2 regions of the Pseudogemmobacter sp. TB195 genome follow, and region 2 is predicted to be linked to the other one. Evidence: riboswitches for the same ligand, from Rfam matches in the RefSeq annotation. Region 2 holds a riboswitch; the other holds the start of a gene.
What was found. A riboswitch is a leader RNA that binds a small molecule or an ion and turns the genes downstream of it on or off. The one in region 2 is predicted to bind S-adenosylmethionine.
Positions count from the first base shown of each region.

Region 1 (14,947 bases), on a different contig from region 2:
GCGGCTCGGGCTCATGGTGCCGCTCGGGGGAACAACGTTGTTTTTCCGCCGTGACGTGCTGGAAGAGCTTGGCGCCTGGGATTCGCATAATGTCACCGAGGATGCCGATCTCGGCATCCGCCTGGCGCGCGCCGGCTACCGCACCGGCCTGTTGTCAACGGTCACCCGCGAAGAGGCGAATTGCCGCCCCTTCCCCTGGATCAAACAGCGCTCGCGCTGGATCAAGGGCCATATGATGACCTGGATCGTCCATATGCGCAGCCCGTGCAGCCTCTGGCGCGAGGTCGGAACCCGCGCCTTCCTTGGCTTTCAGGTGATGTTCCTCTGCGCCGCGCTGCAAACCCTGCTTGCGCCGCTGCTCTGGAGCTTCTGGATCATCGCCTTCGGCCTCACACATCCCCTGGCCGAGGCCCTGCCCCCCGGCCTCACCTGGGCAATGCTGGGGGCTTTCCTGTTTTCGGCTGCGGTCGATTTCACCCTGGGCTGGCTGGCGCTGAAACAGGCCGGGCACAGGATCTCGAAATTCTGGGTCTTCACCCTGCATTTCTACCAGCCACTCGCGACCTTCGCCGGCCTCAAGGCGCTGTGGGAGCTGATCAGCCGCCCCTTCTACTGGGACAAGACCAGCCACGGGATCTTTGACACTGTCGAAGCGGCAGGCACATCGGGGCGAAAAAAGCCCGTTGGCTGAAGACCCCGCATTGCGACATCAGCTTTCCCGGCCCGCCGGGCTCCCGGCTCAGCGCAGTTTCAGCTCGCCCGCCTCAACCCTCAGCCGCGTCTCGAAGGCCCGGCTGATATGGGTTTTCAAAGCCGTCCAGGCGCTGTTTTCGTCACGCGCCGCAATCGCCGTCACAATCGCCTCATGTTCCGTAAGGGCAACCCCGTCCCGCCCTTCGGCGGCGAAAGAGGTCTGCGCCATTAAAGCCATCGAACGGTGCAGAAGATCCAGTTGCTGCACCAGAAACCGGTTATGGCTGGCAAGATGGATCTGCCGGTGAAAGCGCTTATTCGCCCGGCTGAGCGCCGCCGGATCACCGCCAAGCAGCGCGCGGTCATCGGCAACCATGCTTTGCAGCACGCGAATCTCTTCTTCAGTCGCGTGCCGCGCCGCCAGCCGTGCGGCAAGACCTTCGAGTTCCGTCCTGACCGCGTAAAGCTCTGCCAGCTGATTATGGTCCAGCGTCGCCACGATCAGGCTGCGCCCGTCGCGTTTCAGCATCGATTGCGTCTCAAGCCGCTGCAACGCCTCGCGCACCGGGGTCCGCGAGACCCCGAATCGCTCGGCAAGCTCGCTTTCGACCAGCCGCTCGCCAGGGCGGAATTCTCGCGCTTCGATCGCTTCAAGGATCAGCGTATAGGCGTCTTTCTGCACTGGACCCGCTCCTGTTCGCGCATCATCGCGGCGCTATGACGACGCCCCGGGGCCAGCACAGCCGACCAGAAAGCGCGCGCCCCGCAACCCTGGCCGGGAACCCTAGAGGCGGGAACGGCGGCAGGCAAGCCCGCCTGGTCCCGAAGCGCTGCGGCTGCGCGCAAGTTCCGGCTGCATCCCACTCGCGTCCATGCTAAGAAAGCCCATGCCAAAAGAAGCTTTCAACAATATCAGCACCTGGGTCTTTGACCTCGACAACACGCTTTACCCCGCCGGGGCCTGCCTCTTTCCCCAGATCGAGCGCAAGATGACCGATTGGGTGATGCGCAATCTTGGCCTTGACGAGGCCAGCGCCAATGCGCTGCGCCATGGGTACTGGCAGGAGTATGGCACCACGCTTGCCGGCCTGATGTCCGGCCATGATATTGATCCGTCAGACTTTCTGGCCTTCGTGCATGATATCGACTTCTCGGGCCTGAGCCGCGACAATGCCCTTGCCCGCCGGATCGCCGCTCTGCCCGGGCGGCGCATCGTTTTCACCAATGCCGACACGCTTTATGCCACCCGCGTGCTGGAGCGGCGCGGGCTTTCAGGCCTGTTCGACGCGATCTATGGCATTGAAGAAGCAGGATATTTGCCGAAACCGCGCCGCGATGCCTTTGACTGTATCGTCCGGCTTGATGGGTTCGACCCCGGCCGAGGCGCGATGTTCGAGGATGATCCGCGCAACCTGCTGGAGCCGCACCGGATGGGGATGGCCACGGTTCTGGTCGCCCCCGAGCCGCTGGTTGAGGACCACATCCACCACAATACCGGCGATCTGCGTGACTTCCTCGACAGGCTTGCGGCCGGCTGAACGCGGCCCGGAGGAGCAGACGGGACGCGAGGCAGATTGCCGCAGTGCGACACCACGCCCCGCCCCTCCGGCCTTTCCCGCGGATGAAGGCCCGATAAAAATGCGGTATGTCCCAATCAGTCATTGAAGATACGGCTTTCGCCCCCTCCCTGTCCGGGGCGGCCAGAGCCGTCAGAGGGATCCCGCCATGTCCGACAGTCTCACCCTTACCTCCCGCCCGGCACGCCGCAGCCTTATCAGCCGTATCCCGCTGATCGGCCGGATCGCCCGCGAGATTGACCAGGATGTGAATAATTTCTTCTGGCTCCTGCCGGTCGTCATCCTTGGCCTCGTGCTTGGCATCAACTTCTGGGGTATGGCGGCGCTTACGATGCTGGCACTGGTACTGGTGCCGGTGGTCTTCGCCTTTTTCATCGCCATTTCCTGGCCCTGATGCGCCCCCTTTAGCCGCCCGCCCGGGCGGCATCCTGTCCACTGGCCTCTCTGTCCACTGGCCCCTCGCGGGCCAAAGGCGTAGACTGGGAGCCGAAGCAGCCAGAAGGCCACAGGGGATGAAACCGGCATGAAACGCGCGGAAACCGGAATCCTGATCTCGGGCGGCGGTATTGCCGGGCTGACGGCGGCTGCAGCTTTTGGGTCGGCCGGGTTCGAGGTGATCTGCGTCGATCCCGCGCCGCCGCCGCAATCCGAGGCGGCAAGTGATGCCGATCTGCGCAGTACCGCCTTTTTGCAGCCCTCGGTTTCAGTGCTGGAAGAGGCCGGGATCTGGCAGCATCTTGCCCCCCATGCGGCGGCATTGCAGGTGATGCGGATCGTCGATGCCGGAAAGGCAGATGCGGGCTGCACGAATGCGACGGCCCGCATCATCCGCGATTTCGACGCGACTGAGATTTCCGACCAGCCCTTCGCCTGGAACCTGCCGAACTGGCTTTTGCGCCGCGAGATCGCCGCGCGGCTGGCCGAGCTCCCGAATGTGACCTTCCGCGCGGGGATTGGCACAAAAGGCCTGATGACCCGCGACAGTGAGGCGCTGGTCACGCTGAGCGACGGATCCCAGGTCGCGGCGCGGCTGTTGATCGCGGCGGACGGGCGGCATTCTGCGATGCGTGAGGCGCTGAATATTCCGGTCAAAACCATTCGTTACGGGCAAAAGGCGCTGGTGTTTTCGGTCACCCATGACCTGCCGCATGACAATGTCTCGACCGAGGTGCATCGCTCGGGCGGGCCGTTCACGATGGTGCCGCTGCCCGATCGCGACGGGCGCCATGCGTCTTCGGTTGTGTGGATGGAACAGGGGCCCGAGGCCATGCGGCTTGTCGCCCTGCCCGAGGCAGAGTTCGAGACCGAGATGAATGCACGCTCCTGCGGTATTCTGGGCGGGATGCAACTGGCGACAAGACGCCTTGTCTGGCCGATCATCAGCCAGGTGGCGCAGCGGCTTTCGGGACAGCGCAGCGTGTTGATGGCCGAAGCCGCGCATGTGGTGCCGCCCATTGGCGCGCAGGGGCTGAATATGTCGCTGAAAGATCTGAGGGTGCTGCTGGATCTTGTTAAAGGATCTGGCGGCGATCCGGGGGTGCAGAACGTCCTGGATGCCTATCACCGGGCGCGGCACGGCGATATCACGCTGCGGGTGGGCGGCATCGACATGCTCAACCGCGCCTCGATGGCTGGCGCACCGGCGCTGCGCGCCCTGCGCAGCGGTATGCTCGGGATGCTCTATGCGCTGCCGCCGGTGCGGCAGGGTCTGATGCGCGCCGGGCTGGGTGTGTCGTGACGGTTGACCCTGGCCCAAGCGAGGCGTAAGCAAGGCGCGTGGCGATTTGTTGACCGGATTGCGGGCCACGTTAAATAAGCCGCTAAAGAGGTGACGGGACGTCTTCGCCCTGCCGCGCTTTCCGGTCATTGGATTAGCTTATGGCCCGGGAGCCTTGTGCTGCGATGACGAACTGGAAGACACGCACCAAACTTGTCCATGAAGGCAGCCGCCGCAGCCAGTACGGCGAGATGGCCGAGGCGATTTTCCTGACGCAGGGCTTCGCCTATCCCGATGCCGAAACCGCCGAGGCGCGGTTCATCAAATCGGGTGCGGATGAATTCATTTATGCGCGCTACGGCAACCCCACCACACGGATGTTCGAAGAGCGGATTGCGGGGCTTGAGGGCACCGAAGACGCTTTCGCAACCGCCTCCGGCATGGCAGCGGTCAATGGCGCGCTGACCGCGCTGCTCAGGGCCGGGGATCATGTGGTCTCGGCCAAAGCGCTGTTTGGGTCGTGCCTTTACATCCTTGAAGACGTGCTGACGCGTTACGGGGTGAAGGTCACTTTCGTCGACGGCACCGATCTGGCGGCCTGGGAGGCCGCCGTGACGCCGGAGACGAAGGCCGTCTTCTTCGAGAGCATGGCGAACCCGACACTTGATATCGTTGATGTCAAAGGGGTCGCCGAGATTGCGCATAGTCACGGCGCGCTGGTGATTTGCGACAATGTGTTCGCGACGCCGATTTTTTCGCGCGCCGTCGATCTGGGCGCCGATGTAGTGATCTATTCGACCACCAAACATATCGACGGCCAGGGCCGCGCGCTTGGCGGCGTGATCTGTGGGTCGGGCGACTATATCCAGAAGGTCGTGCAGCCCTATATGAAACACACCGGCGGCGCGATGAGCCCGTTCACCTCCTGGATCATGCTCAACGGTATGGCGACGCTGGATCTGCGCTGCCGGGCGATGGCGGCTTCGGCGCTGGAGATTGCGACCTACCTGGAAGGCCATGACAAGATTGAAAAAGTGCTGTTTCCGGGCCTGAAATCGCATCCGCAATATGATCTCGCCATGGCGCAGATGGGAACCGGCGGCACGATTGTGAGTTTTGTGGTCAAGGGCGGCAAAGAGGGTGCCTTCCGGCTGCAAAACGCGCTGGAAATCCCGAAGATCTCGAACAATCTCGGCGATGCGAAATCGATTACTACGCATCCCGCGACCACCACGCATCAGCGGCTTTCCGATGAGCAGAAAGTGAGCCTCGGGATCGCGCCGGGGCTGATCCGGTACTCGGTCGGGCTGGAAGATGCGGGCGATCTGATCGCCGATCTTGATCAGGCGCTGGCACTGGTGTGAGCCACTGGCGGCGGGGGCCAGCCCCCCGCCCCTCCGAAGTATTTCGGACAGGAGGAAGGCAGCAGCGTTTCGAGCTTGCTTTCGCGGCGCCAGTGCCTATCTCATAGGCGTCCCGGCGATTTATCATTCCGCTGGTTCATCCGGAAATTGACGGCCCGATGCCCCCGGGAAGGAGGCGCGGCCGGAACCGAAAGGATCTTCCCATGACACGCCATGACAGGATTACCGACCGCGCGCCCTCGCGCGAGGAGGCCGCGGCCGCGCTTTTGACTTTGCGTCGCTGGGCAGAGGAGGCGGGCGAAGAAGAGATCGCAGGGCTTGACCCTTCGATTGGCAACCTGCTGCCCGATCTGTCCTATCCCGCATTGCGCCGCGCCTATCCCGAGGATTTCGCGGTTGACCAGGCCTATCGCGCCACGCTTCCTGATCTGCAAAACGGGCCATCGAGCCTGATCGTCGGCGCGAAGACGCAGATCCAGCACGTGGGGATCTCGAATTTCCGCCTGCCGATCCGGTTCCGGACCCGCGAGGCCGGAGAGGTGATGCTGGAAACCAGCGTGACCGGAACGGTGAGCCTGGAGGCAGAGAAAAAAGGCATCAATATGAGCCGCATCATGCGCTCATTCTACGCCCATGCAGAAGAACAGTTCAGTTTCGAGGTGATCGAAGCCGCGCTGGAGGATTACCGCCGCGATCTCGACAGTTTCGATGCACGGATCCAGATGCGGTTCTCTTTCCCGGTGAAAGTGGAGAGCCTGCGATCGGGGCTGTCGGGCTGGCAATATTACGATTTCGCACTGGAACTGGTTGATCTGAATGGGGAACGTATCAAGATCATGCATCTTGATTATGTCTATTCCTCGACCTGCCCCTGTTCGCTGGAATTGTCAGAACATGCGCGGCGCACGCGCGGCCAGCTCGCAACGCCGCATTCGCAGCGCTCGGTCGCGCGGCTGTCTGTTGTGGTGAAGACCGGCGAGATGCTCTGGTTCGAGGATCTGATTGATCTGGCCCGAAAGGCGGTTGTGACCGAGACCCAAGTGATGGTGAAACGCGAGGATGAGCAGGCCTTTGCCGAGCTGAACGGCGCCAATCCGATCTTTGTCGAGGATGCGGCGCGGTCTTTCTGCGAGGTTTTGCGCGCGGATCCGGCGATCGGTGACTTTCGCGTGATGGCGAGCCATCAGGAAAGCCTGCATTCCCATGATGCGGTATCCTTGCTGACCGAGGGGCCGACATTCGCGGCCACCAGCCTTGATCCGCGCCTGTTCCAGTCGCTGTTCCATGTGGGGTAGAAGATGATCCGCCGTTCCGTCCTGGGCCTGCTTGCCGTTCCGTTCATCATGCCGGCGGTTCTCAGGGCGGAGGGCGCGACGGCCGGCCAGAAGATCGCGCAGGCGGCCGAGGCACAGGAAGGCGTCGTGCGGATATATGATCCTGCCTATGTCGCGCTGGATTTTCCCGGCGGTGATGTGGCGCCGGATCGTGGGGTCTGCACCGATGTACTGGTCCGGGCGCTGCGGGTGGCCGAGAGCATTGACCTGCAAGTCGCGATCAACCGCGATATGAAGGCGGATTTCGCGGCCTATCCGAAAAACTGGGGCCTGACGCGGACCGACCGCAATATCGACCATCGCCGGGTTCCCAATCTCAGGCGCCTTTTCGAGCGGGTGGGCGCAGAACTGCCGGTCAGCGAAACCGCGGCCGACCATTTGCCAGGTGATGTGGTGACCTGCCTCATTCCCGGCGATCTGGCGCATCTGATGGTGGTGGGGACCGGCCTCGCCGGACCGCGCCCGCTGATCGTCCATAATATCGGCGCCGGCACAAGGATCGAGGACCGGCTTTTGGAGTTTCGTATGACCGGACGCTACCGGCTGACGCCTCCTGTGCTGGAAAAGCTGCGCCGGCTGAGTGCCTGAGGCCCTGACGTCAGCGGGGGTTTGACGGGGGCGCCGCGCGGGCCTAAGCCTTGCCCCATGATCGACCTCAGACCCGTGGCCTATGTGATCGGACGGATTCTGATCGTCCTCGCCATTCTGATGGTCGCGCCTGCGATTCTCGACTGGCGGTCGGGCGATCCGAATGCGCGTGCCTTTTTGCGGTCTGCTCTGATCACCGGCTTTGCAGGCGCGAGCCTTGCGCTGTCGACGGCGAACAGCCAGACGGCGGCGCTTGGGGTGCGGCAGGCCTGGCTTCTGACCTCGGCGATCTGGTTCATCCTGCCCTTGTTCGCGGGCCTGCCCTATGTGCTGGGAGAGCCCGGTCTGAGCTATCTGCATGCCTGGTTCGAAGCGGTCTCGGGCCTCACGACCACCGGCGCCACTGTGATCACCGGCCTCGATCATCTGCCGATGGGGATGAACCTCTGGCGCGGCATGACGACCTGGATCGGCGGGCTTGGGATCGCCATTATCGCGATGATCTTCCTGCCGCTGATGCGGGTCGGCGGCATGCAGTTCTTCCGCACCGAGGGTTTCGACACCTTTGGCAAGGCCCTGCCCCGCGCCACTGATATCGCGCGCCAGCTGATGCTGATCTATGCCGCGCTGACCCTGACCTGCATGGTCTCATATCTCATGATCGGGATGCCGGCGCTTGGCGCGGTGGTGCATGGCATGACCACGGTCGCGACCGGAGGTTTCTCGCCTTATGACAGTTCTTTCAACAACTTCCAGGGCGCCGGCGAATATATCGCGGTGTTTTTCATGCTGGCGGGTAGCCTGCCTTTCATCCGCTATGTGCAGATGGTGAATGGCCAGCCCTTCGCGCTCTGGCATGATCCGCAGGTCCGGGCCTATCTGCGCTGGCTGCTGAGCGCCGTGATGATCGTCGCGGTCTGGCGGATCCTTACCGCCGATATGGAGATCGAGCCGGCCTTCCGCGAAAGCCTCTTCAACCTGACCTCGATCATGTCCTCGACCGGGTTCTTTTCGGGAAGTTTCCCGTCCTGGGACGGGCTGATGCTGGTGGTCGCGCTGATCATCGGCATCGTCGGCGCCTGTGCCGGGTCGACGGCTTCGGGGCTCTCGGTGTTCCGGGTGCAGATCGCCTTTTCGGTGCTTCGCGCCCAGGTGCGGCGGATCGCCTGGCCGAATTCGGTCGAAGCGGTCAAATATGACGGGCGCACGGTCGAGGATGATCTGATCCAGGCGCTGATCATGTTCATCTCAAGCTATATCCTGATCCTCGGCCTGTTCGCCGTCGTGCTGACCCTTGTGGGGGTGGATCTGGAATCGGCGATGTTCGCGATCTGGACGACGCTTGGCAATGTCGGCTACGGCTTTGGCCCGCTGGTCGAGCACACCGGCACATTCGTCGAATTCCCCGATGCGGCGATTGCGGTGATGGGGCTTGCGATGATCCTTGGCCGCCTCGGGCTGCTTGCGGTGCTCGTGCTGCTTTTGCCGGCATTCTGGCGGGCCTGAGGCGGGCCGAAGGGTAACCGAAGTCACCCCCGCCCGCCTGGCCACCAGCTCAGATCAGGGCTGATCCCAGCATGAGACCAGCACCGTCATGCCGCGTGCTTCGCGGGTCAGGGTCTCGGGCGGCAGGGCAACCGTGCTCATCCGTTCAAGCGGGGTGATACCGGCCTGGGCCAGCACGCCGGCCACCCGCGCCGCATCGGCGGCAAATGCTACATCGGCGGGCAGGTCGCGTGTGCTGTCGCGCAATGCGGGCAGCAACATGCCAAGCACCGCCCCCGATCCGTCGATCACCGCACCACCTGCATCGCCCGGCCGGGTCGCGACCGTCAGGCGCAGCATGCCTGCCGCGCCGTCCAGCCCTCCGGCCTCTTCAAAGGCGCCATGGGTCAGAACCGGCGCCGGCAGCCGCCCCTCATAGGGATAGCCTGCGACCACGACGCCCGCACCCGGCCTTGCCTCGCTGCTGAATTCCGCCACCGCAGGCGGCGCGAGCGCCGTCAGCGGCTGCAGGACCGCAAGCCCGGCGGCCGCATCTTCCACCACCAGCTTCGCCTCGACCGCATGGTCAAGCGTGATGCGGCTGCAGGTTTTCACCGCGTCAACCGTGGTCAGCACCGCCCCCGCTTTCGAGACATAAAAGCCCGAACGGTTGCGGATCGGCTGTTGCACCTCAAGCCCGGCGACAAGGCCGCGCCGCGCCGCCTCATCCAGCGGCACGAGGCCCGGATCAAGCGCCGTGTCGCCAACCGTGCGGAAGCTCGCATCGAGCACTTCGAACACCCGCGCGTCGCGCGTTGCATTTTGCGGTTTGCCGAACGCCATCCAGCCCTTGATCAGCCCGCCCGAAAGCCTGGCCCAGGCGCGGCCATCCTGATCACCGGCCTGCCCCGACAGCCGGATCTCGGTATCGCTGCGCTCGCGCGCGCCGCCCGCAGGCATTGCGGTCAGCGAACTGATCACCTCGTAAAGCCCGCCAAGACTGCTGGCATCCCCCGGCTGCGAGATCAGCACAATCGACAGGCCCGAGCCGTTTTTCTCGCGGAAGTGTACGAAAGGCGGCTCGTAACGGTCGAATTCCACCAAAGAGAGTGGCAGGGTCGCGTCAATGCCGCTTTCCTGTTCCTCGACAAGGGCAAAGCCAAAAGCCGCAACTTCGCCCTGATGCGCCCCGACGAGAGCCGCGCGCTGTGCCGTGGTCAGGATGCCGCTTGCCTCATGCCCGCTGGCCGCCTGCCAGGCCGCCATCGAGTTGCGGGTTCCCGGCCCGAACGCGCCGTCGATGCCGCCATTGTAGAACCCGAACCATTGCAGCGCGACCTGCAATTCCTTGCGCTGATCCAGGTCCAGCGCCGCCTCGGAGGCCCGGGCCTCTGCCGGTGTCTCTTCGATAACCGCAGGAGTGGTCACCGGCTCCGCCACCGGCCCGGCGATCACCACCTCTTCGGGAAGCGCGTCAGGAGCCAGCCCGGCGGCCGGATCAGGCAGCGCCTCAGCGGCGACTTCCGGCTGCAAGACACCCTCCGGCATAGACCCCTCTGGCACAGCATCCACTGGCGGCCAGAATTGCGCCCTGAACTCTGCGCCATCGGTGATGTAGCTGTCGGCCGGGATCCGCGCGCCCGATTTCAGCGCCGAGAGCACCGAGCCCACCTCGGCCCCGTCATAGGGGCCAAGCACCACGCCATACCATCCCGATGGCAGGCCAAATCCCCAGACATTTCCGAATTCCGCGCCGAAAGCCGCCGCGCGTTCACTGGCCCGCGCAAGACCCGGCAGCGCCTCGACCTGGATCCAGCGCCGTTCCTGCGCCGCTGAGGGCGCAGCAAATGGCACTGACAGCACCATTGCGGCTGTCGCGGCAGTGATCACCCTGAAGGGCGCAACCAGAGATTTAAAACGGGAAATGATCATACGGTCTCGCTGCTTCCGGCTGGCCGGGGGCGAGGCCACCCGGACATCACATCGTTCCTCACATCTGCGTAACCAATACCCGGCCCACGCCCGAGAACAAGGGCCAGAGGCATGCGAGCGGCCCTGCTCCCCAGCTTGTGACCGGCCTTTCAGCGCTGTGCTGCCATGGGTGCAAACTGCCGTGGGAACGCGCGCGGGCAGATCAGTCTGAGATCCCGGGCCCCGGGACCGTTGCGGCCCAGGACCCGGCCCGCGTCTTTTCCGGCGCGTCTTTCGATCCCTGGCGCATGAATGTGGTTACGGCAAGGGCTCCTGCATTCCTCGTTCTCAGCCCTTGCCACCGGGACCTGCCGACCCTGTGGTTCCCCGGTAGCGCGCGCATTTTAGCGCCACCTTCCCGAGGGAAGCTCTGTTCAGGTTAGCGAAACCTTACCGGCCCGGTCGTCGCACAGGTTTGGGCTGGCATCCGGGCGCGGCTCGCCCCATATTTGGCACCATGAGCCTGCCCCCCGGTTTCCTTGATGAATTGCGCAACCGCGTCTCGCTTTCCGCCGTGGTCGGCCGGAAGGTCACCTGGGATATGCGCAAATCGAATATGGCCAAGGGGGACTGGTGGTCGCCCTGCCCCTTCCATCAGGAAAAATCCGCAAGCTTCCATGTCGATGATCGCAAAGGGTTTTATTACTGCTTTGGTTGCCATGCGAAGGGGGACGCGCTGACCTTTATCAAGGAAAGCGAGAATCTCGGTTTCATGGAGGCGGTGGCAGTGCTGGCCTCCGAGGCCGGCATGCAGATGCCCGAGCGCGACCCGCGTGCGGCCGAAAAGGCCGACCGGCGCACGCAGCTGATCGAGGTGATGGAAGAGGCGGTGAAATGGTTCCGCCTGCAGCTGAAGACCCAGGCCGCCTCTGACGCCCGCGCCTATCTGGCGAAACGCGGGCTTTCCGAACCTGCCCAGGACCGCTGGGAGATCGGCTTCGCCCCCGATGGCTGGTCGGGGCTGTACCAGGCGATGACCGGCCGGGGCATCGCGAAAGAGCTGCTGGTCGATGCCGGGCTCTGTACGACCTCGGCCAAAGGGAAAGAACCCTATGACCGGTTCCGCAATCGCATCATCTTTCCGATCCGCGACGGGCGTGGCCGTGCAATCAGCCTTGGCGGGCGGGCGATGGACCCGAATGATCAGGCGAAATACCTCAACGGCCCCGAGACCGAGCTGTTCGACAAGGGTCGCAGCCTCTTTAACCATGGACCGGCGCGCGAGGCCGCCGGCAAGGGCCAGCGCCTGATCGTGGCCGAAGGCTATATGGACGTGATCGCGCTGTCCGAGGCCGGGTTCCAGGCGGCGGTGGCGCCTCTGGGCACGGCGGTCACGGAAGACCAGCTGCGGCTTTTGTGGCGGATCTCGGATGAGCCGGTGATCGCGCTGGATGGCGACAAGGCGGGGATCCGGGCGGCTTTGCGGGTGATCGACCTTGCGCTGCCGCTGCTGGAGGCGGGCAAAGGGCTCAGATTTGCGGTGATGCCGGACGGCCTCGACCCGGACGATCTGATCCGGGCGCGTGGTGCACCTGCGCTGCAGGAGGTGCTGGACGCTGCCCAGCCGATGGTGCGGCTGTTGTGGAACCGCGAAACCGAGGGTCAGGTTTTCGACAGCCCCGAGCGCAAAGCGGCGCTGGACAAAAACCTGCGCGCGGCGCTGAAACGCATCCAGGACCCTTCGATCCGCAGCCATTACGGCGAGGATATCAAGGAACTTCGCTGGGAACTGTTCCGCCAGGGCCGCCGTCCGGCGGCGCGCGCACCAGGACGGCCATGGCAACCAGGCCCCCGGGGCCAGATGCGCGGTGGCAAGTTCGTGCCGCCCGCGCTGCCTGCAACTGATGCGGCAAAAAACTCGGCGCTGGCGGGTACCGAGGCGGATCTGCTTTATCCCAGCCGGGTCTCGGACGGGATCCGCGAAGCGGTTGCTTTGGCGATTCTGATGCGTTTTCCGGGCCTTGTCGCGCGGTTTGAAAGCGACCTGGAACGGCTGGAGCTGAGCAGCGAGGCACATTTCCGGCTGCGCAACCTGATCCTGACGCATTTCCATGCCCCCGATTGCCGCGCGCTGATCGAGACCGACAGCCCCGGCCTTCTTGACGAGCTGACCCGCAGTAACCATGTGCGTTCCAACCCCGGTTTGCAACCGAAGGCAGATGAGGACTTCGCGGCTGCCTGTGTCGAAGAAGCGCTGGCGCGGCTCCAGGCCGATCGCGGTCACCGGGTTGAACTTGCCGAAGCGGTCGAGGACCTCTCTGGCCTCGTGGATGAGGGTCTGACCTGGCGGCTGTCAAAGGCGGCAGAGGCCAAAGTCAGCGCCAGCCGGGGGCCACAGGACCAGAAAACCGAATCGGTTATTGCGCCAAATGGCGTCGAACTGGACCGCGAGGAGCTCGACAGACGCCAGAAATTGTTCGATTCGATTGATTTCAGTGCCGGTGGCAAGGCCAGACCGGGCTGACATGTATGATTCGCCCTTTCCCCCGCTGTGATTCGCGTTATTGATTCGACTAAAAGAAGCGCGATTCGCACCATCCCCACAGGAGCATCCATGGCCCTCAAGGAAAATGACGACGTTAAGCAGGATGGCGACGAGACTGATATCTCGCTCGACATGTCGCAGGCTGCCGTCAAGAAAATGATCGCCGACGCTCGTGAGCGCGGCTATATCACGATGGAACAGCTCAACGCCGTCATGCCGCCCGATCAGGTCTCCGGGGACCAGATCGAAGACGTGATGTCGATGCTCTCGGAAATGGGCATCAATGTCGTTGAAGATGACGAGGCCGAGGAAGCCGAGGACGGCGGCACCGGCTCTGAGCTGATCGATCCCGGCGCAGCCCCCGGCTCGCGCGAAGTGGCCCTTGCGGGCCCTGCCGCCGAGACGCTGGACCGCACCGATGACCCCGTGCGGATGTATCTGCGCGAAATGGGCTCGGTCGAGCTTTTGTCGCGCGAAGGCGAGATTGCCATCGCGAAACGGATCGAGGCCGGTCGCAACACGATGATTGCCGGGCTGTGTGAAAGCCCGCTGACCTTCCAGGCGATCACCATCTGGCGCGACGAACTTCTGTCCGAAGAGATCCTCCTGCGCGACGTGATCGACCTCGAGGCGACCTTCGGGCGCAATCTCGATGGCGACGAAGAGCTTGAAGGCCCGCCGCTTGACGAAATGGGCGTGGTCTCGGCCGATGCCGCGCCGCGCCGCGCGTCGAACGAGCCCGAGCTGGATGCCGACGGCAATCCGATCTCGCGCGAAGACGTCGATGACGAGGATGACGACGGCTCGAACATGTCGCTGGCCGCGATGGAAGCGACGCTGCGCCCCAAAGTGCTTGAGATCCTCGAGCAGATCGCGGCCAATTATGCGCAGCTTTCCGAGATGCAGGAACAGCGGATGGCGGCGACAATGTCGTCCTCGACCCGCTTTACCACCACCGAGGAAGGCGCCTATCAGAAGCTGCGCGGCGAGATGGTGTTGCTCGTGAACGAGCTGCATCTGAACAACAGCCGGATCGAAGCGCTGATCGACCAGCTTTACGGCATCAACAAGCGCATCATGTCGATCAATTCCGGCATGGTGAAGCTGGCGGATGCCGCACGGATCAACCGCCAGGAATTCATCGCGGAATACCAGGGCTTTGAGCTCGATCCGTCCTGGGTCAGACGCATGGCCGAGAAAGCCGGCCGTGGCTGGCAGACCCTGATCGAGAAGAGCCTCGAAAAGGTCGAAGAGCTGCGCGCTGACATGGCCCAGGTCGGCCAGTATATCGGCGTCGATATCGGCGAATTCCGCCGCATCGTGAACCAGGTCCAGAAGGGCGAGAAAGAGGCCCGCCAGGCCAAGAAGGAAATGGTCGAGGCCAACCTGCGTCTGGTGATCTCGATTGCCAAGAAATACACTAACCGCGGCCTGCAATTCCTGGATCTTATCCAGGAAGGTAACATCGGTCTGATGAAGGCGGTCGATAAGTTCGAATATCGCCGCGGCTATAAGTTCTCGACCTATGCGACCTGGTGGATCCGCCAGGCGATCACCCGGTCTATCGCGGATCAGGCCCGCACGATCCGTATCCCGGTTCATATGATCGAGACAATCAACAAGCTGGTCCGCACCGGCCGCCAGATGCTGCACGAAATCGGCCGCGAGCCGACGCCGGAAGAGCTGGCCGAAAAGCTGCAAATGCCGCTTGAGAAGGTCCGCAAGGTGATGAA
Region 1 covers NZ_JBZEGG010000003.1:57,516-72,462, reverse strand. The annotation lists gene AC4FS3_RS04650 (glycosyltransferase) at 1-691, shown strand, start outside; gene AC4FS3_RS04645 (GntR family transcriptional regulator) at 740-1,375, opposite strand; gene AC4FS3_RS04640 (pyrimidine 5'-nucleotidase) at 1,581-2,231, shown strand; gene AC4FS3_RS04635 (hypothetical protein) at 2,419-2,664, shown strand; gene AC4FS3_RS04630 (UbiH/UbiF family hydroxylase) at 2,794-4,008, shown strand; SAM riboswitch at 4,037-4,115, shown strand; gene metZ (O-succinylhomoserine sulfhydrylase) at 4,173-5,351, shown strand; gene folE2 (GTP cyclohydrolase FolE2) at 5,555-6,646, shown strand; gene AC4FS3_RS04615 (DUF1287 domain-containing protein) at 6,650-7,273, shown strand; gene AC4FS3_RS04610 (TrkH family potassium uptake protein) at 7,331-8,779, shown strand; gene AC4FS3_RS04605 (serine protease) at 8,834-10,690, opposite strand; gene dnaG (DNA primase) at 11,187-13,193, shown strand; gene rpoD (RNA polymerase sigma factor RpoD) at 13,284-14,947, shown strand, end outside.
Region 1: it holds a riboswitch for S-adenosylmethionine, as region 2 does, so the genes downstream of both, metZ (O-succinylhomoserine sulfhydrylase) here and AC4FS3_RS08845 (hypothetical protein) in region 2, are expected to answer to the same signal.

Region 2 (14,947 bases):
GCAAACAGCCGGTTATCGGGTTTTTCCCGCCGGTCCGTGGCCGCGACCGCAACCGCACGCGGACCGATAAAGGACATGTCCCCGCGCAGCACATTCAGCACCTGTGGCAGAAGATTGAGCCCGGTTGACAGCAGAACCGCGCCAAGCGGCGTCAGATGGCCTGCATCCGCTGCATTGGCGTGCAACAGATCCGCCGCCGAAAGGTCCCCCCGGATCACGCGAAAGCGGTATTGCCGGAAGACGCGCCCGTTCATGCCGAGACAGCTCAGTCGCATCAGGGCAGGGCCGCCGGACCCCAGTCGGATCGCAACGGCGATCATCAGCATCATTGGCAGTGTGATGGGCAAAGTGATCAAAGCGAGTGCGAAGTCGCACAGGCGCTTTAGCCCCCTGCGGTTTGGGAAATCTGCAACCCCGAAAGGGGATTCGCTCGAGGACATGAATGATTCTCGCCGGGTGACTCTGTGAATTTTATTTCAGACAATAGATGATGACTAATTCCACATTGGAAGAATTGCAATTTATATGACAGTCCTCGCTGGAAACAGTTTTTTCCTGGTTGACGGGTTTTTGGAAGATTGCACCCGGATTTCGGGCGCTTCACCGCTCTGCACCTGCGTCAGCCGCTTTCTGAACAGGCAGGATCAGCGGCAGAGAATTTGCACTCTGTTCCGTCTGGGGAAATGATGAACTTTCTGTTTGCAAGTGACATCTTGGAACAATATTCCGGTTTTGGCTGGTAATCTGGAACCGAAATGGTGCTGTATGGTTGCCGTTGCTACCTCACCCAGGGCTGGCCAGTTGATCATGACGCCAACACAAGACGGACCCGATATGAGCTATACCGCTGCGACCCGAGCCGAACCCTTCGCGCGCGAGGAAGGCTGGCGTGATGTGCTGGTGATCGGCGGCGGCGCGAGCGGTGTGCTTTTTGCCGCAAATCTGTTGCGCCAGAACACCGATCTCAGGGTCACGGTGGTCGAGGGTCGCCATCTTCTGGGCTGTGGAATCGCCTATTCGACCAGTGATCCAGACCATCTGCTCAACACCCGCGTCCATAATATGAGCGCCTTTCCCGATGAGTCGGATCATTTTCTGCACTGGCTCGAGAGTAATGCACCGGGCCGTCACGACAGCGAGAGCTTTGTCGGACGCGCCACCTATGGCAGCTATCTGTCCTGCCTGCTGACGCCCTGGACGGCGTCGGGGCGGCTGGTCTGTATCAAGGCCGATTGTCTCGGGATCAGCGAGCGCGAGGGCGGCGTGAAGGCCGAGCTTGACGACGGGCGGCAGCTGAAAGGCGCCTATGCGGTGCTTGCGACCGGGCATGTGGTCCCGAAGGAAGACCCGTCCGGGCTGATCTCGGGCGCCTGGTCGGTCAATACGCCGCCGGGTGACGGCGCGCCGGTTCTGATCATCGGCACCGGGCTTTCGATGGTGGATCAGGTGCTTTCGCTGGAACGGGCCGGGCATCAGGGCCAGATCATCGCGATCTCGCGGCGCGGGCTTTTGCCGCGGTCCCACGGGCCGGGGGCGGCGCTGAAGATCGCCGCCGAAACAGTGCCTCTGGGGGCTCCGGTCAGCCGGCTGCTGGCATGGCTGCGCGGTCTGGTGGCCGATGCCGACGCCGAAGGTGGCACCTGGCGGTCTGCGGTCGACGGGATCCGGCCTTATGTCAGCCTGATCTGGCAGAATATGGATCTGGACCAGCGCCGGCGTTTCCTGCGCCATGCCGCCACCTGGTGGGAGGTGCATCGCCACCGCATCCCGCCGGCTTCCGCCGCGCGGCTTGAGGCTGCGACGCAAACGGGGCGGCTGAAGATTGAGCGGGCCGCCTTTATCCGTGCCGAAGCGGCGGCGGGCGATTCGCAGGACGAGGTGGTGACAGCCGTGATCCAGCCGCGCGGTGCGGCCGACCCGGCGCGGCTTGAGGTGGGGCGGATCATTGATTGCCGCGGCATCCGCAATGACCCGGAAAAGAACGCCTCGCCATTGATGGCAGGGCTTCTGGCGGATGGGGCGGCGCGCGTCGATCCTTTGCGCATCGGATTCGAGGTATCCCCTGAGGCGCGGCTGATCGGGCGGGATGGCGCGGCCTCTGACCGGCTTTTCGCACTTGGTCCGGTTTCGCGCGCCATGTTCTGGGAGATCACCGCGATCCCCGACATCCGCGTGCAGGCCGGCCAGATGGCGCGCTATATCGCGGCAAAGGAAAACGCTGCCGCCCGCTGAGACCGGGGGCTGACCGGCAGACCGGTCAGTCGCGCCGGTTGTGGGAATCGAGGAAGGTCTTGGCGATCAGGGCGATGATGGCGATCATCGTCAGGGTCGAGGCCGCCGCAAAAGCTGCCACGGACGTGTTCATCTCATTGTACAGAAGCTCGATCTGCAATGGCAGCGTATTGGTTTGCCCGGCCACCCGGCCCGAAACGACCGAGACACCGCCGAACTCGCCCACCGCGCGCGCGGCACACAGAACCGCGCCATAAAGCAGCGCCCAGCGGATCCCCGGCAAGGTGACATAGCGGAAGACCTGCCAGCCTTTTGCACCCAGTGTCACGGCTGCTTCTTCCTGTTCCGAGCCTTTCGCCAGCATCAGAGGCAGTACCTCGCGCGCGACAAAGGGGGCGGTGACGAAAAGGGTGACCAGCACGATCCCCGGCAGGGCGAAAAGCACGGTGATGTCATGTTCGCGCAGGAAGGGGCCGAGGAAACCCTGGCGGCCGTAAAGCAGCAGATAGCAGATACCCGCAATGATCGGCGAGATCGAGAAGGGAATCTCGACAATGGTCATCAAAAGCCCGCGTCCCGGAAAGCGGAAACGCGCAATAGCCCAGGCGACCGCGATGCCGAAAGCAACGTTGATCGGCACCACGATGACGGTGACGATCACCGTCAGCCAGATCGCATGCAGCGTGTCGGGCGTGGTGATCGCGGCCCAATAGCCGCCAACCCCGGCCGCGAAAGCACGCCAGAAGATATAGACCAGGGGGGCTGCGATAAGGAATGCGGTGCTGACCAGCGCCAGCGCGATCAGCGCCCGCGCCGTCCGGCGTTCGCCCGCATTGGCGGCACGGCGGCCTGCTTCGATCTGGTCATGGGCGCTCATCGGGGTCACACTCATTTGCCACCCTCGCGGTAGCGCGCGGCGCGGATCTGGAACAGGTTTGAGATCAGCAGCAGCAACAATGCGAAGACCAGCAGGATCAGCGCAATCACTGAGGCGCCGCGATAATCATATTCCTGCAAGCGGATGAAGGCGAGGAGCGAGGCGATCTCGGTCTTGCCGGGCAGGTTGCCCGCGATAAAGACGACCGCGCCAAATTCCCCCATGGATCGCGCCATCGACACCGTACAGCCCCCAAGCCAGGCCGGGAGGATCGCAGGCAGGATCACCTGTGAAAAGGTCTGCCAGGGTGTGGCGCCCAGGGTCTTTGCGGCTTCTTCCAGCGCGGGGTCGAGGTCTTCCAGCACCGGCTGAACCGCGCGCACCACGAAGGGCACCGAGGTGAAGGTCATCGCGATGATGATCCCGGGCAGCGCATAGACGACCTGAATGCCCATGGCCTCCAGCGGGCCACCAAACCAGCCGGTCGAGGCAAAAAGCGAGGTCAGCGCGAGGCCCGCCACGGCGGTGGGCAATGCGAAGGGAATATCCATCATCGCATCAAGGAAAGCGCGGCCGCGAAATTCGTAACGCGTCAGCACCCAGGCCATCAACAGCCCGTAAAATGCGTTAATCACCGTCGCAACCGCCGCCGCCATCACCGTGACCCGCAACGCGTCGAGCGTGCGGGCCGAGGTGAGAATGCGCACGAACCTGTCCCAGCCGATCCCGGCGCCCGAAATCACAAGGGCGATGATCGGGATCAGGATGATCACGCTGACATAAAGAAGCGTGGTGCCGAGGCTCAGTGCGAACCCCGGCAGAACACGCTTTGGCCTGATGCGGACAGAAGCGACGGTCATGGACAGATCAGTTCTCGAAAACCTGGTCGAGAATGCCGCCCTCGTCGAAATGCCTGGCCTTGATCTCGGCCCAGCCACCCAGCACGTCGACGGTCAGCAGTTTGACCTCGGGGAATTGTGCCGCAACTTCAGCCGCCACATCCTTGTCGGTGACGCGGAAGTTCTGCTCGGCCAGTACGCGCTGCGCTTCGGGGGTGTAGAGCCAGTTCAGATAGGCGGTCGCAACCTCGACGGTGCCGTTCTTTTCAGCGTTTTCCTTGACCAGCGCGACCGGGAAGGCCGCGAACAGGCTGGTGCCGGGGGTCACACGCTCAAGGCCCGGATACTGGGTAACGATGCCGGCGGTTTCGGCCTCGAAGGTGATCAGCACATCGCCGATATTGCGCTCGGCAAAGGTCTGGCTGGATGCGCGCGCACCGGTATCGAAGACCGGAACGTTGGACAGAAGCTTCTTCACGAAGTCATTGGCCTTGGCCTCATCGCCGCCATTGGCTTCCAGCGCGAAAGCATAGGCCGCGAGATAGGTGTAGCGGGCATTGCCCGAGGTGCGGGGATTGGCAAAGACCGGCTGCACATCGTCGCGGACCAGATCGCTCCAGTCCTTGATGCCTTTCGGATTGCCTTCGCGCACCACGAAAGCGGGCAGCGAATAATAGGGCGAGGCGCCATTCGGGAAGGCATTGCGCCAGTCGGCATCGACCAGACCGCCATCGACCAGCACGTCGATATCAGTCTCCTGGTTGAAGGTCACGACATCGGCGTTCAGACCTTCAAGGATCGCGCGGGCCTGGGCAGACGATCCGCCATGGCTCTGATCGACGGTGACATCGCGGCCGGTGGTTTCCTTCCAGGTCTTGGCAAAGACCGGGTTCAGCGCCTCGAACAATTCGCGGCCGATATCATAGCTGACATTGAGGATCTTGTCCTGAGCCAGCGCCGGAGCGGCTGCCAGAACCACAACCGCCGCAGCGGTGCGCAGCGAAGAGATCAGGTTCATTTCTGTTTCTCCTTAAGGGGAATTTCTTTGATTTCAGAGGATTGCCCTGCCTGGCCGCGCTGGCCGGGAGGCGTTTCGGTAAAAATGGTGCCGGTCTCGACCCTCAGCGTGACGCTTTGCCCTGCCGAGAGGTTCGGGGCCGCGCGGCGCAGGATTTCGACCGCAATGTCCTGGCCTTCGGGCCCCGTCAGCACCGGGCGCAGCAGGGCGCCGGTTGAAGTGACCTGCTTCACACGCCACAGCCCGGCAGGGTCGGGCACCGGCGTCAGATCGGCGGGGCGCACGAACAGCGTGGCAGAACCGTCGGGCAAAGCGCGGCGTTCAAGCCGGGCGGTATCGATCCCGGGCGCCGTCGCGCGGCCTGCAGCAATCCGCACCGGCAATTCGATGGTTGCCCCCATGAACCGTGCCACGAAAGGCGAGGCGGGGTGGTCGTGGATCTGGTCGGCGGTGCCGATCTGTTCGATCCGGCCTTCGCCCATGATCACCACCCGGTCGGCGAGCTCGAAGGCCTCGTCCTGGTCATGGGTGACGAAAATCGTCGTGGTCTCTGATGCATCATGCACAGACCGCAGCCAGGACCGCAGATCGCGGCGCACGGCGGCATCCAGCGCGCCGAACGGCTCGTCAAGAAGCAGGACGCGGGGGTCAATCGCCAGCGCCCGGCCAAGCGCGACACGCTGGCGTTGCCCACCCGAGAGCTGGCCGGGAAGCCGGTCTGCCAGATGCGGGATCTGCAGGAATTGCAGGAGTTCGGTGACCTTACGCGCAATCACCGCCTTGCCCGGGCGTTCGGCCCTGGGCCGGACCGTCATCCCGAAGGCGATATTGTCGCGCACCGACATATGCGGGAACAGCGCGTAGTGCTGAAAGACGAAACCGATGCGGCGGTCGCGGGCAGCGATCGACAGCCAGTCGGCACCATCGACCTCAAGCCGGCCGGAATCGGGCCAGTCGAGACCCGCGATGATGCGCAACAGCGTGGTCTTGCCCGAGCCCGACGGGCCGAGCAGGGCGATCAGCTCTTTATCCTCGACCGCGATATCGATGCCTTTCAGCACCTCATTGCGGCCAAAGCTTTTGCGCAGCTGGGCGATTTCAATGGCCATTGCCGACTCCGGTTTCAGCACCCCTGATTGCACCGGGCCGCGCCACTAAGCAAGGAACGCCAGGGCGGGAAACCGGCAAGTGAAGAGAATGGTTTTCTCCCGCAGGCGGGGTTATGGGGTAGGGAAGCACCGGTTTGTTCCCATTTCGCCAATATTGCCCCGACCGCAGCCCGCCGGGCCACGATGGCGTTCTTTTATGCAAGGGCGGGGCAGGGAAGGGCATCATACTCGACCATTATTGTCGTTATTTGATAGCGGCTTCGACAGGCTGGCACAAGATCACAGTTCGGCCAGAAACCACCTTCTGTTTTCACAATCCGGCAGAGTGAGAGAATTTCATTCTCCCGTCCCTTGGCCACCTGACTTGACCAGAGCGCCTTTGGGATGCTAGCGACCCCACAGACGACGCGCCGATTTGAAGCTCAGATTGCGGGCGCGAAAAAAATGCAGCTAAAGCGGAGGCGCCTCTGGCCCTTCGGTAACCTGAAGGAGGGGCCCATGGCCAAAACCGCCACTGCGTGCGATTTCGCGATCCCTGTCGACTCGATCAACAGCCTGCGCGCCAGTTTCCCCGGCATCTCATTGATTTTCGAGATCGACCTTGCGGTCGAGGATTGCTGGGACGGGCTGGAACATCTTGCCGGTGAATTCCGCCGGGCGGGGGCGCGGCTGCGGCTTTTGCGCGCAACGCAAAGCGGGGTGATTTCCTGTACCGTGGTCGATGGCGGCAGCGATCTGAGCCAGCTTGCTCAAAGCGTTGCATCGGCGCGGGGGGTCTCGGTCTCGGGCTGGACGACCCGGATCCAATACGACTGATCCGCCCCGGTTCAGCCACTGTGCCAGGGATTGAGGCTTTCACGAAAATTCGCGGCGATGGCGGTGTAGCTTTGTCTGCGCGGCGCGTCACGGCGCCAGACCATGGTGAGATTGCGCGTCAGCACCGCCCCGGACAGCGGGCGGGCGACCACAAGCTGTTCGCGCAAAACCTCGGACCGGATATAAAGCGCGGGCAGAAGCGAGATCCCCATCCCCGCCGCGACCATCTGGCGCAAAGTATCCAGGGTGGTGCCCTCGTAATCGCGGGCAAGCCGCGCCCCGGCCCAGCTGCACAGCCGCGTCGCCGCGCGTCTGAGCGCCGGCCCGCCGTCAAAACCCAGCACGGTCTCGCCCGCCAGATCGGCGGGGGCGATCTCACTTTGTCCGGCGAGGCGGTGATCGGCCGGGATCACCGCAAGCAGCGGTTCGGTGATCAGGGGCGCCTGTTCCACATCCTCGCGCCGCAGGTCCTCGCCCAGCAAGATGACATCGAACGTGCCCTCAAGCAGCTGACGGATCAGGGTTTCCGTTCGCTCCTCGCGCACATTCACCCGCATTTCGGGCCAGGCGGCGCGCAGGCCTGGCATCGCGACCGAAAGCACATAGGCCCCCACCGTCTGCACCACCCCGATCCGGAGCGAGGCCTGGGGCGCATCGGGATCGCCTCTGCGCGCGACCTCGCGGATATCCTCGATACTGTCGATCACCTCGCGCGCGCGCCGCGCCACATCGCGGCCGACGGGCGTCAGGCTGACACGGGCACGGCTGCGCTCGACCAGCTGCGCGCCAAGGCGCTCCTCCAGCGCCCGCAGCTGCATCGACAGCGTTGGTTGCGCCACATTGCACAGCTCGGCGGCGCGGCTGAAATTCAGCTGGTCCGCGACGGCGACAAGGTATCGGAGCTGTTGGAGCGTGGGCATCGCCGAAGTTTAGGGCCGGGCGGGCCGGCTGGCAATCAGCCAGACAGGGCGGGCCATTCTGACGAATTTGTGACCCGCCCGCCCCAGGATCCTGCGGGTCACAGGCGTCTTTGCTCTGACGGCAGGACTCTCACATGCCGGGGCTGCAACTATGTCGCGGAGCCGCCAATGACCATGGCGCTTTCCTTTACGGCAAGGACAGAGCCGCGGGGAACCCCGCCGGCTCCTGGTTGCGTTTGGCCGAAAAATAGTGCTGTTCTCGCGGCGTATACGGTTGCGAAGCGTAGAATGATGCGTCACGGCGAGAGGTCTTTGCCCCAAAGCGAGGCCGCAAGCGACAGGGCCGTTCAGGTCCAGGCTGGCGAAACAGGGGTCGGCGAGAGCCGGGCCGCGACACTTGCTGCCGGTATGGATGCACGAGCGCCGGGATCTGACACGATAACAGGAACCGATCCCCTGGTCGAAAGGGCGCGGGCCGGTGATGCCGGTGCTTTCGAGCTGCTTTTGTCGCGCCATTACACTTTTATCTTCCGCGTCGCCTGCCGCTGGACCGGCAATCGCGCCGATGCTGAGGATGTGACGCAGACCATCTGCATGCGGCTTGCCACGACGATCCGCAGCTTTGACGGCCGCGCTTCGTTCCAGGGCTGGCTTTACCGGGTGACGCTCAATGCGGTGCGCGACCAGCAGCGTGCCAGCGCAAGGCGGGGCCGTCTGGTGGCGGCGGCGTCGCTTCTGACCGATGATTTCAACAAGGGTGATCAGGAGGCTGCGCTGCATGTCGCCGATATCTGGCGAGCAGTGCGGGCCTTGCCCGAAAAACAACGCGATGCGATCCTGCTGGTACATGGAGAAGGCCTTGCCCAGGCAGAAGCCGCCCGCATTATGGGCTGCAAAGAGGTGACGGTGTCCTGGCATATCCACCAGGCCCGCAAAGCACTGAGGGGGGTATTGTGACCAGCTGCCGCGACCCCCGTGATACGGCCCCGACCGATCCGCTGGACCGTCTGGCGGATCTGGCCTTGCCTGATCCCGATCCGGCGCTGATGCGGGCCGATATCGCCCGCGCGCGCGAGCGCTTTGTCACCGCCGGCCTCTCGCCTGCCGCGCCGGAGCCGTCACGGATCGCACGCTGGCTCTCGCCCCGGCGGCTCGGGATAGCGGGGTCTGCGGCGACGGCAAGTGTGATGGGGGTCTTTCTTCTGCTGCCCCAGGCACAGCTGCCATTGGCGCAGATGCCGGATGGGTCAGACCGCAAGACTGTGGCGACCGAGGGCGTGGCGCCGGAGGATGCGCATTCCGTGGCTGAAACCGATATGGCGCAGGAGGCTCAGCCCGCGCCCGCGCCACCATCGGTTGCGTCCAGATCCGCGGCCACCGCACCGCGGGATGTGACGATCCCCGCAGCGCCGCTGCCTGAGCCGGATTTCCCGCCCCTTGCCGCTGCGCCGCCCGCAGGCGGAGGCGGAAGCGCTGGTTCGGCCGGGCCGGCTTACGAAACCGCATCGGAAGCGATTGCCAGTGCCGCGCCGGTGGCGCCCTCTAAAACCCTGCCGCGTCTTGGGGCGAAGCCGCGCCATAAGCCAGGTGATGCGTCGCTCGTGGATCTGGCACTTCCACCGGAAGAAGAGGACTTCTCCGGTTCGCTCAGCTTTTCACTGTCCGGAGATCAGGACGGGCTTTACCTCGACCGCGAGGAAGGCCGGCTTGCGATTCCGGTCTGGGAAACGGCGCCGGGCATGACGATCCAGATGACCGATGTCTATCTCTTGCCTGCACGGCGCGGCTTCCCGCAGATTCTGATGATGAAGGGGCAGCTGGGCGATCAGCAACCCTGGCAGATCTTCCGGGTCAGCGAGGATGCCGTGACCTTTGACAAGGTGATCACCGATCTGGTCAAACCGGCGCGCAGTCCTGGTCAGGTGGAGGCGATCCTCAACCGCCTGCCACCGCCCGACTGAGCACAGGCCCCATCACAAGGGGCCTGAGAGCCCGAGACTTCGGGCCAGACAGGGCCGGGGCCCCAACGGGGATGGATCTAAGCGTCAGTGAAACAGGGTGCGGGTTCTGGCCGACCTGGTCACTTTTGCAGAGCCAGGCAGCGAGACGCCGCTGCGGCGCAGAAGCGGAAAGCGCGGCTTGCGCGGCGGCGCCTGGTTGCGGATCGTTTTGTTGAGACGCTCCTCCAGAAGCGCCTGAAGATCTGCTTCAATGGCACTGGTAAAATCAGGTTTGGCTTCTGGTGACTGAACCGAGCCGGCCAGGCCGCTCAGGAGGGCAAAGCAAAGATTGCCGGAGATCACATAGGCCATCATCACCGCGACAATGCCCCCATCCAGGAACCAGACCAGCACAGATGCTGCCAGAGCAGCAAGTCCGCTGAGGATAACCACGAGTGCGACCATGATACGTCTCTTCTTTGAAGGCGCGGCGTTGCAGCATACTGCCACAACTCAACCAAGGGTAGTTGGAACGGCAAATCGGGCAAAATCGGGGCAAAGTCCTGGTTAATTCGTGCAAGGCGGATTACGTCTTCCCGGAAGCGTCACGATGAAATTCCGTATGCCCGCAGAACGGGGGGCGCGAACAGGGGAATGTGTCGGGGTCAGACGATCAATGTGGGCAGGGTGATTTCGTGCTGCAGCCCACCGCCCATGCGGTTGGGGTTAGCAGGCGCAGCGCCGAAACGCTGCCAGGATCTCGCGCGCGATGGCAAGCCCCAGCCCGGAGCCTGGCTGCACTTTCTGCCGCCCCGGATCGACGCGTAAGACGGATCAGCACTCTACCCGTCTGCGATTCGGGTATGTCTGGCCCGTGATTCTGGAGGATGACCACCGCCATCGCCCCCGGGCCTGAGACTGATAGTACCGGTGCCGCCATCGGTCGCCGCATTGTTCTTCCGGTTGCGCGGCGCCCGTTTCAACGCCGGCGGCCTGGCTGTGACCGGCACCTTTCCCGCCAGATCGCCGCCGGCCTCTTCGCGTGCGAGCCAGCCGGGATAAGACCTGGTTGAATGCCGGGGTCGTCGCGCGCATCTCCGCCGGCCCGGCGTCGGGCACCAGCGGCAGAGAGGCATCGGTGCCGACCCGGCCGGCGGAATCCTCCCTCTGCCCGATCGGGCGGCGGATGCGGCGGGCGGTATACCAGGAACGCGCAACCGACCCCGTCACGATCATCGCAATCCAGATGCCGAGGATCGGGCAGCGGATGCGCACGGCTGGCGGCAAGCGTGGCCAGCCCGAACCGCGTCAGGATGGCCACGATCAGCAGCGCAGTGATGCGGCGTTGAGCGAGGTGACGGCGCCGTTTCTGACCGTGCGGAATACTGGCTCGGCGGTCTTTTCGTCCAGCTTGCGCCGCAGCCGGCTCATCAGCAGGACAAGCGAGCGGTCAAAGGGATCAAGGTTGCGCCCCTGGGGCAGATGGAGGAGCTGATCGCGCGACAAAAGCCGGCTCTTGCGTTCCAGAAACACCCGCAAAAGGTCGAATTCGGCTCCGTTCAGGCAAATTTCACAACAGTCGGGCGCCAGCACGCGGCGCCTTTCGACATCAATTGCAAAGCCCGACATCTCATATCAGGTGCGTGCCTCACCTGCAGTAGGGGCGCCGGGATATCAGGATCCGAGCCACCAGCTCACGCGGGTTGACGGGCCTCACGAAATAGTCATCCGCGCCGATCTCCAGCCCCGGCCCGTCGGGCAGCATCACATCCCGCATCACCAGATCCAGGAGCGGCGCGATCCGCTGCGCCTCGGTCTCGCGCCGGGTGGCGGCGGTTTGCGCCAGACATACCTTGCCCGGGAGGTGCCGCGCCAACAGCGTCCTGATCTCCGCATCGTCATTGACGACAAGGATCAAAGGGGCCTGTTGAGCAAAAAGACACATATAGCGGGCGCCTGGACTGCGCCTCGGCCCGTTTGTAGCTGGTTCTGGACCCTTCCGGGGGAGGAAGATGTAACGAAAGGTTTCCCACCCGCATCTGGCACCATTCCGTTACAAAAATCGTCCTCGCGGAAACAGGTCGTAACGCCCGGGACCGGTGCCGGATACAGCCATCGCTCAGCTTCATCGCATCACCAGCCACGAAAGGAGAGATGCGATGAAATGGTCCATTACGAGCAATCTGCTGGCCGCCGCCATCGTTTCGGGCACAATGGGCCCCGCCGTCACGGAGATGCACGGCCCGCCATCCACCGGCGCGGGGGATCATCGCAACGGCCCGCACGGACATGGTCCGATGGGTCACGGCCATAACGGACGTGATCAGAGCCACCGAGAGGGCGGCTGGCCTGATCCTCGCACAACGCCTTGCCGGTCTCGAGACCTGTATCGGCATCACACCGGCACAGGCACCGGTCTGGCGAAGCTACACCGATGCACTGATCGCCTTTGTCGAGACCGACCAGCCGCCGCCACGCCTCGCGCGCACTGACACTCCGCCACTCCGACAGCAAATCGCCCACAGAACGAAGGACCAGAACTGCCGCCGCGTCTGATGGCTCTTGCCAGCGCCGCCGCCGATGCTCTCAAATCCTTGCCTGCTTTCGCGCAGAACCCCGCCCGCACTGCCTCCCCGACGGATCAGGCCCAGTGTACCGGTTTGGCGCAGGACGGCGGCGAGCCCTTACGGCGGCCTCGCCCAGCCACCTTCAGCCGCCGCCGAGGGGACAGGAGTATCGTGTTGACGCAGACCGCCTGGTGATGGCGGACATCCAGACCCTGCGCGCCGTCGCGGTGATCGGACTATTGTCCTCGCTTTTGAACTGACCCGATCAGATCTGGCCCCGTCTGAGCGGCCCCCCCGCAGCAAGATGATGAAACGTTTTGTCTCAGGCGCGGGATGCTCCGTCTCGCAGAGCCGTGCTGATCATGTCCTGACGATCCGGTCTGCGGCGGGGAAAAGCGACGGGGAAGGCAGCTATGCCGAAGGGCGGGCGCCGAACACACAAGGCTGTGCACACCGCGCTCTCGCACTTGCGCCGAATACGCAGATCGCCGTCAGAATCCGTGACGGGCTGAGCGTCGGCAGATCTATAGTGAAGGACATCGAAAACCCGTCCCTTAGAGGGGCAGAACCGCATGGCGCCGCCGCTGACCTTCGGAGGCCCGATGGCAAATGTCTCCCCGAGCATCGCCCCACTATCCTGATCCGTGGCACCCTGCGCAGTTTCGGGGGCGTAAAAGAGGGCGCCACCCGATTAGAGTGCGTCAGACCGGACATCTTTACGGCCGGGATGGTGCTGCTGCTGATGCGGCCTGGCACTGGCCTGCGGCCCGACAATCCCCTTTCTTCCGCTTTGGGACGGCCATCAGCCCTGGACCTGCATTCCGATGCTTGCGGGTGTCGCGGACTTCCTGTGCTTGGCGATGACTGGAATCACCTTCGACAATCTGACCTCCCGTCCGGAAGCGCACCGGAGCGGGTGGTGACGTTGAGCCGCGCACCGGGGTGCATCGCGCCCGGGAAATACCGGAAGTGCTGGCGAAGCCGCGTCGATTCCTGCGCCGGCATGCCGCGATGCGACGAATATTATTCTTCTCCTCTTTGCAGCCGATCCTGCCCACGGAACCATGATGGGACAGTGACAATCTGCTGCAAATGCCGGCCCTAGGAAAACAACTTCTCTGTTCCCGCGCGCTCCGCAGTTACTGGCAAGAGATCCGCACAGAGACCAACGAAAGAAACCCACTGCGGTTTGGCTGAATTTGGAATGGCGCGTTGAGGTATCCGGGCTTTATCACGACGGCACTTGTCGGGATTGAGGAAAGCCGTATGTCCGAACTTCATATCGTGGGTCTTGCGGGGAATATCACCGCGCCGTCGAAAACGCGTGCGCTGGTCGGGCAGGCGCTGGATCTGGCCGGGGCCGGGTTGCATGCGCGCACAACCCTGTTTGACATCGCCGATTTCGGCGAGGATCTGGGCCGGGCGCGGCGCGCCGATGACCTCAGCCCCAAGGCGCGGCAGAACCTCGATACGCTTTTGAATGCCGATGCGCTGATCGTTGCGACGCCGATCTATAAGGGCTCTTATCCCGGTCTTTTCAAACACCTGATCGACCTGATCGACCCTTCTGCGCTGCTGCGCAAGCCGGTGCTGATCTCCGCGACCGGCGGGGGCGAAAAACATGCGCTGGCGGTGGAACATCAGCTGCGGCCGCTTTTCGCCTTTTTCGAGGCCCGCGTGCTCTCGACCGCCGTGCATGTCTCGGACCGCGATTTCAGCGAGGGGCGGCTGGTATCGGACCCGGCGCTGAACCGGCTCGCCCGGGCCATTGACGAATTCGCCACGATTTTCCCCGGCGCCGCGCGGATCCGTGCTGCGGCAGAATAAGCCGCCGCCGAAAAACCCGTCTCGCCGAATAACCCGTTTCGCTGGATAACCCGTTTCACAGGGGCTGCACATGACCTCCGATCCCGTCAAATTCGCCTATTGGGTGCCCAATGTCTCGGGCGGCCTCGTGATCTCGGATATCGAACAGCGCACCAGCTGGACGCCGGACTATAACCGCAAACTGGCGCAGATCGCCGAGGAAGCGGGCTTTGACTATGCGCTGAGCCAGATCCGCTTTACCGCGGGCTACGGCGCTGACAATCAACATGAATCCGTCTCGTTCAGCCAGGATCTGCTGGCCCATACCGAACGGCTGAAGGTGATTGCGGCGCTTTTGCCCGGCCCCTGGAACCCGGCGCTGGCGGCGAAACAAATCGCCACGATCAGCCATCTCTCGGGCGGGCGGATCGCGGTCAATGTGGTCTCGGGCTGGTTCCGGGGCGAATTCGCGGCGATCGGCGAGCATTGGCTGGATCATGACGAGCGCTACCGCCGGTCCGAAGAATTCATCCGGGCGCTGCGCGGCATCTGGTCTGAGGAAAGCTTTACCTTCCGGGGCGATTTCTACCGCTTCAACGACTATAGCCTGAAGCCCAAACCCGTTGATCCGCAACCGGAAATCTTCCAGGGCGGCTCGTCACGCGCGGCGCGGGATATGGCGGCCCGGGTCTCGGACTGGTATTTCACCAATGGCAATACGCCGGAAGGGCTCGGCGCCCAGGTCGAGGATATCCGCGCGAAAGCGGCGGCGAACGGGCATAAGGTGAAGGTCGGCATCAACGCCTTCGCCATCGTGCGCGAG
Region 2 covers NZ_JBZEGG010000007.1:32,227-47,173, reverse strand. The annotation lists gene AC4FS3_RS08875 (sugar transferase) at 1-440, opposite strand, end outside; gene AC4FS3_RS08870 (FAD/NAD(P)-binding protein) at 835-2,232, shown strand; gene cysW (sulfate ABC transporter permease subunit CysW) at 2,258-3,124, opposite strand; gene cysT (sulfate ABC transporter permease subunit CysT) at 3,121-3,969, opposite strand; gene AC4FS3_RS08855 (sulfate ABC transporter substrate-binding protein) at 3,977-4,957, opposite strand; gene AC4FS3_RS08850 (sulfate/molybdate ABC transporter ATP-binding protein) at 4,963-6,075, opposite strand; SAM riboswitch at 6,473-6,550, shown strand; gene AC4FS3_RS08845 (hypothetical protein) at 6,574-6,891, shown strand; gene AC4FS3_RS08840 (LysR substrate-binding domain-containing protein) at 6,903-7,811, opposite strand; gene AC4FS3_RS08835 (RNA polymerase sigma factor) at 8,100-8,768, shown strand; gene AC4FS3_RS08830 (hypothetical protein) at 8,765-9,772, shown strand; gene AC4FS3_RS08825 (hypothetical protein) at 9,857-10,216, opposite strand; gene AC4FS3_RS08820 (winged helix-turn-helix domain-containing protein) at 11,075-11,380, opposite strand; gene AC4FS3_RS08815 (response regulator transcription factor family protein) at 11,400-11,696, opposite strand; gene AC4FS3_RS08810 (hypothetical protein) at 12,071-12,307, shown strand; gene AC4FS3_RS08805 (NAD(P)H-dependent oxidoreductase) at 13,585-14,145, shown strand; gene sfnG (dimethylsulfone monooxygenase SfnG) at 14,216-14,947, shown strand, end outside.